DNA from 4 places in the Dichotomicrobium thermohalophilum genome. Region 4 is predicted to be linked to each of the others. Evidence: predicted binding sites of a transcription regulator. Region 4 holds the regulator's gene; each other region holds the start of a gene.

Region 1 (2,194 bases), on a different contig from region 4:
TAAGCACGTCCACCCCGCGCGCGAACGCGGTCAGCGCCTCGGCATCTTCGTAAGCCGCCTTGACGTAATGCGCGGCGACATGCGCGGCTGGCGCGTCGTCGTCCGGCGCGAACACATGCGCGCGGAAGCCCAGCTTCGCCGCGGCTTGCGCCAGCATCTTGCCAAGCTGGCCCCCGCCAAGAATGCCGATCACACTGCCGGGTTGGAGCGCTTCAGTCATCGTCCGTCGGTGTTTGCGCGACATCGGCGCTGCGCTGGGCGCGCCATTCGTCCAGCTTTGCGGCTAGTTCCCCATCCTCCACTGCCAGGATCTGCACGGCGAGCAGGCCGGCATTGGTCGCGCCGGCCTCACCGATCGCCAGCGTTCCCACCGCAACGCCTGCGGGCATCTGCACGATCGAAAGCAGGCTGTCCTGCCCGGACAGCGCCGCGCTTTTCACGGGCACGCCGAGCACAGGGAGAGGCGTCATGGCCGCCGTCATACCCGGCAGATGGGCTGCGCCGCCGGCACCCGCGATGATAACCTTCAGCCCACGATCACGAGCGGACTGGGCATAATCATAAAGCCGGTTCGGCGTGCGATGGGCCGACACGATGCGGGTCTCATAGGGAACAGCGAACTGGTCCAGCAGATTGGCGGCCGCGCGCATGGTGGCCCAATCCGACTGGCTGCCCATGATTATGCCGACGATAGCTTGGCTCACGTCCTCGTCCAGTTCGCGGTGCGGCGGTTGACTGGCCCAAACCGGATTGAAAAGGCGGAAGTATAGGACCGGTAGCCCGGCGTGCAAGACGCGGCCGAAGTTTCCACAGGTTCCGCAAACACGTCTTCAGGCAATGATGTCGGGAAAAATCTGGTCCTCGATCCGTGCGATCTCATCCTTGAGCCAGAGCTTGCGCTTCTTCATCCGCGTTATTTCGATCTGATTGACGGCTGCGGCGTTTTCCATCTCGGCAATCCGGGCATCGAGCTGGCGATGTTCACGCTGCAGCTCACTCAGGCGCTGCCGCAGATCAGGCTCCTCCTTGCTGCCGTGCATCGTTACTCTCGCTCACGCCGCCGCCGGAACGCCGCAAGTATCGCCATTCAAGCGCGTGAAGGCAAGCCGGCGCGGCGGCGATGCCCTTGTGAGTTGCTTGACGGAAACGCGCGAAGCGCATTTTTCATTGGTGGCTATCGAGCATCCCTCTCGATAGGACCGGGGAGGCAGCGGTTCCCCCCGCTGTCTCCCTTCACTGCGTTGATCGGGCACGCTCAAACAAGGCGCAACGCTCTATCAACCTGAAGTTGCATTCAATGCCATCCGGACGCGCATGCGTTGGACACCGTGTCATTTATCTGTCATACTCAGCACGTTTCGCGAAATATTTCGCAATGCAACCATGGAGGCTGGTATGGCTCTGGAAGCGCATCTGGAAGGTCTGGCGAGCAAGCATCGCGAGCTCGAGAAACAGATCGCAGCCGAACTGGCGCACGCCGCTCATGACGATTTGAAGGTCGCGGCGCTCAAGCGCGAAAAGCTGCGTATCAAGGACCAGATGGAGCGCCTGCGAATGAGCCAGAACTCGGCGGCTTAATGCGGATGTCACGCAGACCGTAAAATCGCGCTGAGAGGCAAAGCGCAGACCGAGCGCCGGGAGGGCCGCTGCCTTCCACGGCGCTTTTTGTTTCTGCTGCCTGCGCGTGTTGCCGCCTGGGCACTGATGGGCTAGAAGGAGCGCAACAGAGGCCATATTTTCGTTCTTCAGGGATGAGCAAAAAGACCAAGAAGGCGCTGCGCCCGAAGGCCCGCCTGCCGAAGGGTATGCGGGATGTCGAGGCTGCGGAGCTGCGCGCCGTCGCAGAAATGACGGAGAAAATCCGCGCCGTTTACGAGCGCTATGGCTTCGAGCCGCTGGACACGCCGGCCTTTGAATACACAGACGCGCTGGGCAAGTTCCTGCCGGATCAGGACCGGCCGAACGAGGGCGTGTTCTCGTTTCAGGATGAAGACGAGCAGTGGCTCAGCCTGCGCTATGACCTGACGGCGCCGCTGGCGCGCTATGTCGCGCAGAATTACGACGCGCTGCCCAAGCCGTTCCGGCGGTATCAGCTCGGGCCGGTCTGGCGCAACGAGAAGCCGGGGCCGGGGCGCTTCCGCCAGTTCATGCAGTTCGACGCCGATACGGTCGGGACGGACAACGTCGCGGCGGA
Region 2 (2,194 bases), on a different contig from region 4:
GCCCGCGAGGGTCACGTCCCGGCTGCCGTTCACCACGCGCGTGCGCTGAAGCTCCTTGAGCACGCCGAAGGAAAACGCCGCCGCGCGGGTACCGCCGCCTGAAAAACTCAGGCCGATCAGAGTGTCGGACATCCCGGTATTGGCGGACTTGGTCCGCGCCACTTCGGTGCGCAGGACCTCGTTGAGCGGCTGATTCTCAAGCGTTGCCCCGCAGCCGCTTAGGGCCAGCAGCCCGGCGCCCGCAACTGCCGCGATCAATGCTCTTAGGCCGCGGCGCAGTGCCGGACGCATCATGTCAGCAATCATCAAACAAGGACCCGATGCATCTGATGGTTGTCCGGGTCGCTTCTTCGACGGCAGTGGCCGCTGTCCCGGCTGCGTCACGCACGCGCTCGCCGACGCCGCGCGTGGTCTCCACGGTCTGATCGGCAGCCTCCTCAAGGCTCTCTTCGGTCTGTCGGGCGGTCTCGCGGGTCAGATCGACGACCGTTTTCGGCGGGCCGTCATCGTCCTCTGTCCGCTCAGCTTCGTCTTCTGTCCCGGCCTGCGATTCATCCGCCAGCGGCCCGGGGACCGCGGCGTGCGGATCATAAACATAGCTGCGCTGAACGCCCTGGCATTGCGTTTCCTTGCGCACAGCCGCACATGTATCGTGGCCCTCGTCCTTCGCGATGCGCGAGGCACAATAGAAGCCCCGGCGCCGCAAATCGGCTGGCACCTCGTTGCCGACCACGGCGCAGCGATAGGTCTGTTCGGGGGCGGTGCAGCGGATGCAGATTTCGCCGGCCCGCGCGCTCGTCGCGGACGTTGTCAGCAGCGCGAAAGCGGCCGCAATCGGCAGGATGTTCACGCGTATGCTTTGATATCGCCGGATCATCTGGATTGTGCTAGGACACGTATTAACATCACTTGCGCCGCGCGCCGTACTTGCGCTTGCGGCGCCGATCAACCGGAGATGACGCTGGCCCGGCCTTGCGGCGATTTTGGGACGAAACGGCACAAAAGGTCTCAGCCGAGTACACGGACAGGCGCTGTCACATGGCTGAAACATGAATCGGTTTCATTCACGCGTTAACGGGATCAATTGAGGTGCGGGAGCGAGCCCTGACAGCGGAGCCAACAAAACATTACCGGACGCTTTTCCTGTCCGACATCCATCTCGGCACCAAGGCTTGCCAGGCCGAGGCGCTACTGGATTTCCTGCGCAAGTTCGACGCCGACACGATTTATCTGGTAGGTGATGTCGTCGATTTCTGGCGGATCAAGCGCGTGCCGCATTGGCCGCAGGCGCATAATGACGTCATCCAGAAGCTGCTGCGGAAGGTGCGCAAAGGTTCGCAGCTGATCTTCATCCCCGGCAACCACGACGAGGCCCTCCGCTCCTATTGCGGGCAGCAGTTCGGCGGGGTCGAGTTCAAGCTCAATGACATCCACGAGACCGCCGACGGCCGGCGCTTTCTCGTCATGCACGGGGATGAATTCGACGTGGTGATACGCTACGTCAAATGGCTGGCGCTGCTGGGCGACTGGGCTTACGTCACGGCGTTGGGCGTGAACACGGCCTTCAACAAGGTGCGCCGCGGCTTCGGCCTGTCCTACTGGTCGCTCTCGGGCTACCTGAAGCACAAGGTCAAGAAGGCGGTGAACTACATCGGCGACTTCGAGAACGCGCTGATCGGCGAGGCGCGCCGACAGAACGCCGATGGTGTCATCTGTGGCCACATCCACCACCCGGCGATGCGCCAGTTCGAGGACATCCTCTACGTCAATACCGGCGACTGGGTCGAGAGCGGCACCGCCGTGGGCGAGACCATGGACGGCAGGCTTGAAATGATACGTTGGATGGACGTATCCGGGCAGCAGCGGCGGCCCGCGGAGCCGCAAGACATCACCAAAGCCGCCTGACAACTCGGCAAAACCGGACAGGTCCGCCGTGAATATCCACACGCAGCAGCCGATGCGACTCCTTGTGGCGACCGACGCCTGGCACCCGCAGGTGAACGGCGTGGTGCGCACCTATGAGCATTTCGCCAAGTACGCCGAGGCAATGGGCCATGAGATCGCCTTTCTGACACCGAACAGCCGGCCCAGCATGCCCTGCCCTACCTACCCGGAAATCCGCTTGGCGATGATTTCCCGGCGGGGCGTGCGCAAGGAGATCGAGCGCTTCCAGCCCGAATTCATCCATGTCGCC
Region 3 (2,194 bases), on a different contig from region 4:
GGCGCGACTGCAGGAAGTCGAGGTTGTGATGTAATCGCGGGAAGAACGGCCGGCTCACGATCCCGGTGCGGCCGAACTCGTCCGCGTCGAGTACGCTGACGATGGACACGCCGAACCCCTCGGCCACCAGCCGGCAGGCGGCGCCGAACTGGCGCGTTTCCATCCCGGTCGCGAGTGTCACGCCAAATTGCTGGAACGCGGTCTGCACCGACTGGAAGAAGGGGTCGTCGGCCTTGGTGTGGATCACGCGCTCATGGCGCAGGTCGGTAGGCACGATCTCGTCCTGCGCGGCCAGCGGGTGGCCGGGCGGCAGGATGCAGACCGTGCGCACCGGGATACGCCGCGCATGCACTGCAGGGTGGCCGGGGAAGTCCGCGGTCAGGCCAACGTCGCATTTCTCCGCGATAATCCAGTCCAGGATACGCTCGGGCCGGTCGGGTTCCAGCGTGACCTGCACCTGCGGCTGCGACTTGAAAAAACTGGCCAATACCCCGGGCAGATGCGTCGTCGCGAACCCCGGCAGGCAATGCGCAACTGCCCGGCGCGCTGTTCGAGGATGTCGCGGTGGAGCTGCTCGAACCTCGCCACCGTGTCAAGGACGCGGCCCGCCTCGGTCAGAAGCAACCGTGCCTCGGGCGTCGGCTCGGCCACGCCGGCGGCGCGGTTGAATAGCTTCAGCCCCGTTGCCTATGCCAGCGAATTCACAAGTCGGCTCACCGCAGGCTGCGAAATCCTCAGGAGCCCGGCAGCGCGCGTGTAGCTTCCGGTCTGGGCCACCGCCTGGAACGCCTCAAGCTGGCGCAGGCGCACCTCGGCGCCCAGGTCGGCGCGGTCGTCCATGCTTTCTCTCCAACACTTTCTGCATAACATCTTGTTATAGTTTATGTCATCAAACCTTCATTTGAAACATAGCTGGAGCGGCGCTACTCAGTCACGCGACTCCCTAGGCTCCTCATACCGATCCACCCGGAGGAGTCCATTCATGAAACAGACCTTTTCCGCGACGACCCGGAGGAGACCATTCATGAAACAGACCTTTTCCGCGACGGCCATCGCCGCGCTGATGGCGCTGGGCGCCAGCCCCGTCGCCGCGCAGACCGAAATCCAGTTCTGGCACGCCATGGGCGGTGCCCTCGGCGAGAAGGTTGAGGAAATCGCCACCGGCTTCAACGAGTCCCAGGATGAGTTTAAGGTGGTGCCGATCTACAAGGGTAATTACACCGAGACCATGACCGCTGCGATCGCCGCCTTCCGCGCTGGCGAACAGCCCCACATCGTGCAGGTCTTCGAGGTGGGCACCGCCACCATGATGGCCGCCGAAGGCGCCGTGAAGCCGGTTCACGCGCTCATGGAAGACGCTGACATCGACTGGAACGCCGACGCCTATCTCCCTGCCGTACGCTCCTACTACTCCACGCCTGAGGGAGAGCTGCTGTCGCTGCCGTTCAACAGCTCCACCCCGGTGCTGTGGTACAATGCCGACCTGCTGGAACAGGCCGGGATCGAAGAGGTGCCGAGCACCTGGGACGAGATGTTCGCCGCCGGCGAGGCCCTGCAGCAAATCGGCCACGACTGCGCTTTCTCCTTCGGCTGGCAGTCGTGGGTGATGATCGAGAACTATCTGGCTTGGCACAACGAGCCGATTGGCACGAAGCAGAACGGCTTTGCTGGGCTCGACACCGAGTTGGTCATCGACGAGTCGGAAAGCCTGACGAACCTGCTGCAGCGCATCGCCGACAGCACTGAGGACGGCACGTTCGAATATGGCGGCCGCCGCGGCGACTCGCTGTCGCTGTTCACCAGTGGTGAGTGCGCGATGTGGATGAACTCCTCGGCCTACTACGCCTCGATCAAGGACCAGGCGGAGTTTGCGTTCGGCCAGACGATGCTGCCGCTAAACACCGAGGCCGCTGAAGAGCCGCAGAACTCAATCATCGGCGGCGCGACGCTATGGGTGCTCGAAGGCCACGACGACAGCGAGTACCAGGGCGTGGCTGAGTTCTTCGACTACATGTCGCGGCCCGAGGTGCAGGCTGACTGGCACCAGTCTTCTGGCTATGTGCCGATCACAACGGCCGCTTACGAATTGAGCAAGGAACAGGGCTTCTACAAGGAAGAGCCTGGCACCGACACCGCCATCAAGCAGCTGTCGTTGAACGAGCCGACCGCGAATTCGCGCGGACTGCGCTTCGGC
Region 4 (2,194 bases):
GACGCACTCGATGCAACAAGCCGCGCGCGTATCTCAGCGGACTGCGTTCTTCCATCTCGGCTATCTGGTGGAGGAAGGTGAGACCAACCAGATTTTCACCAATCCGAAAGATGAACGCACGCAGGATTACATCACCGGGCGCTTCGGCTAAATTCCTGAGCCACGCGGCATTCAGTATAACAGGAGCAGCACAGACCCATGGAACAGCATACCGTAAGCTCCTACGAACAAGAGCTTAAATCGCTTGATGCCAAGATTGCCCATATGGGAGGACTGTGCGAGCAACTGCTTAGTGAGGCGATTGAGGCGCTTGAGAAAAACGCCCCGGAGCTGGCCGAGGACGTGATCTCTCGGGACAAGAACATCGACCAGCTCGAAAAAGAAATCGAAGAGCTTGCGGTACTGATGATCGCACGGCGTCAGCCGGTCGCGCTCGACCTGCGCCAGATCATCACCGCCATCCGCATCGCCGGCGACCTAGAGCGTATCGGCGATCTGGGCAAGAACATCTCCAAGCGTACACTCGCCATCGCCGGCGAGCCCCAGCCCAAGCGCGCGATGCTTGGCCTGAAGCATATGGGCCTGCAGGCCCTTCAGCAGCTCAAGGATGTGCTCGACGCCTATGCGACGCGCGATGCTGAAAAGACAAAGCGCGTCTGGATGGACGATTATGAAATCGATGCGATGTACAACTCGCTCTTCCGCGAGCTGCTCACCTACATGATGGAAGATCCGCGCAGCATCACGTTGTCCACGCATCTGCTGTTCGGCGCGAAGAACATCGAGCGCATCGGGGACCACGTCACCAACATCGCGGAGATGACCTTTTTCATGATCACCGGCGAGACGCTGGTCGAGGGCCGCCCGAAGAGCGACACCACGAGCCTGCTGTCGCCGGCTGAGGCGACGGGAGACTCCGACGATAACGGCTAGAGTAGTATCCGGGGCAGAGCGGAATGTCAGCTAAGGTTCTGGTCGTCGAGGACGAAGAGCCCTTGGCCATGCTGCTCCGCTACAATCTGGAGGCGGAGGGCTTCAACGTTACGGTCGTCTCGCGCGGCGAGGATGCCGAGGTTTCGGTCGAGGAGGATACGCCCGACCTGATCGTCCTCGACTGGATGCTGCCGGGGCTTTCGGGGCTGGAGTTGTGCCGGCGTCTGCGCACAGGCCGCGAAGGACGCAACATCCCGATCATCATGCTGACGGCCCGCGGCGAGGAAACCGACCGCATCCGGGGGCTGACCACCGGCGCGGACGATTACGTCGTGAAGCCGTTTTCGCTGCCCGAACTTTTGGCGCGCGTGCGCGCGATCCTCCGGCGCACCAGCCCGAGCCGGCTCCAGGACACGCTGGAAGTCGGCGATATCGTGATGGACCGCGATGCGCATCGGGTGTTCCGCGGCGGGCGCGAGTTGCGCATCGGCCCGACCGAATACCGCCTGCTGGAATTCATGATGGAAAGCCCGGGGCGCGTATTCACGCGCACCCAATTGCTCGACGGGGTGTGGGGGCGAGACGTGTTCGTCGACGAGCGGACAGTGGATGTGCATATCGGCCGGCTGCGCAAGGCATTGAACCGCGGACGCGATCAGGACCCGATCCGCACGGTGCGCGGTGCCGGCTACGCGTTTGGCGAGAAGCTCCCGAAAAAGACCGGAACCGGCGCGTGAGGGTGGCGCGCGCCGGGAGGGACCCGGCGCGGCGCCTTGCCCCGCCCCTTACGCCGCCTCTTTCTCCGTCGGGCGACGACGCGCCGCCGGCTGGAACGCCATCGCCGCATGGCGCTCGCAGTAAGGACCGTCTTCCGCCTTCTGGCAGCCGCAGAATCCGAAACCCGGCTGGTCTGGATCGCCAATTGGCCAGCGGCAACTGCTCTCTCGCAGCTCCAGCAGGCCAACGACCGGACCCGCCTCGGACTCCGGCTGCTCCACCGGGCGAAGATTCGGCCGCCGGGCCGGCGCCGGCCAAGCCTGCGCCACGCCAGGCTCCGCCTTCAGCGCCGCGTTCCCCTGCACCGGGAATGCCGCGCCGGAGCCGCCGCGCGGCTTCTGGTTGCGCGGGCGCATCTTGATGCGAGCGGCGCGGAACCGCGATTCTGCCGCGCGCCCGGAAAGCCCGAGCCGGTGCACCTTGCCGATGACCGCATTGCGCGTGATATCGCCGAACTGCTCGGCAATCTGGCTCGCTGTATGCC

Evidence for each region. The regulator PhoB, encoded in region 4, activates phosphate uptake and scavenging genes when phosphate is short. The targets are predictions, from matches to a motif close to TGTCATNNANCTGTCAT.
Region 1: the regulator PhoB is predicted to act here: its motif matches at 1,330-1,346, upstream of BXY53_RS08375 (YdcH family protein).
Region 2: the regulator PhoB is predicted to act here: its motif matches at 1,033-1,049, upstream of BXY53_RS07235 (UDP-2,3-diacylglucosamine diphosphatase).
Region 3: the regulator PhoB is predicted to act here: its motif matches at 885-901, upstream of ugpB (sn-glycerol-3-phosphate ABC transporter substrate-binding protein UgpB).

The regions. Positions count from the first base shown of each region.
Region 1 is NZ_QXDF01000001.1:1,808,442-1,810,635, reverse strand. It holds gene BXY53_RS08390 (5-(carboxyamino)imidazole ribonucleotide synthase) at 1-220, opposite strand, end outside; gene purE (5-(carboxyamino)imidazole ribonucleotide mutase) at 213-677, opposite strand; gene BXY53_RS08380 (YdcH family protein) at 831-1,040, opposite strand; gene BXY53_RS08375 (YdcH family protein) at 1,396-1,578, shown strand; gene hisS (histidine--tRNA ligase) at 1,752-2,194, shown strand, end outside.
Region 2 is NZ_QXDF01000001.1:1,573,861-1,576,054, reverse strand. It holds gene BXY53_RS07245 (patatin-like phospholipase family protein) at 1-294, opposite strand, end outside; gene BXY53_RS07240 (hypothetical protein) at 296-877, opposite strand; gene BXY53_RS07235 (UDP-2,3-diacylglucosamine diphosphatase) at 1,090-1,905, shown strand; gene BXY53_RS07230 (glycosyltransferase family 4 protein) at 1,958-2,194, shown strand, end outside.
Region 3 is NZ_QXDF01000001.1:952,302-954,495, reverse strand. It holds gene BXY53_RS14225 (LysR substrate-binding domain-containing protein) at 1-523, opposite strand, end outside; gene BXY53_RS14220 (helix-turn-helix domain-containing protein) at 688-840, opposite strand; gene ugpB (sn-glycerol-3-phosphate ABC transporter substrate-binding protein UgpB) at 1,025-2,194, shown strand, end outside.
Region 4 is NZ_QXDF01000002.1:49,008-51,201, reverse strand. It holds gene pstB (phosphate ABC transporter ATP-binding protein PstB) at 1-151, shown strand, start outside; gene phoU (phosphate signaling complex protein PhoU) at 199-933, shown strand; gene phoB (phosphate regulon transcriptional regulator PhoB) at 957-1,670, shown strand; gene BXY53_RS10225 (GcrA family cell cycle regulator) at 1,719-2,194, opposite strand, start outside.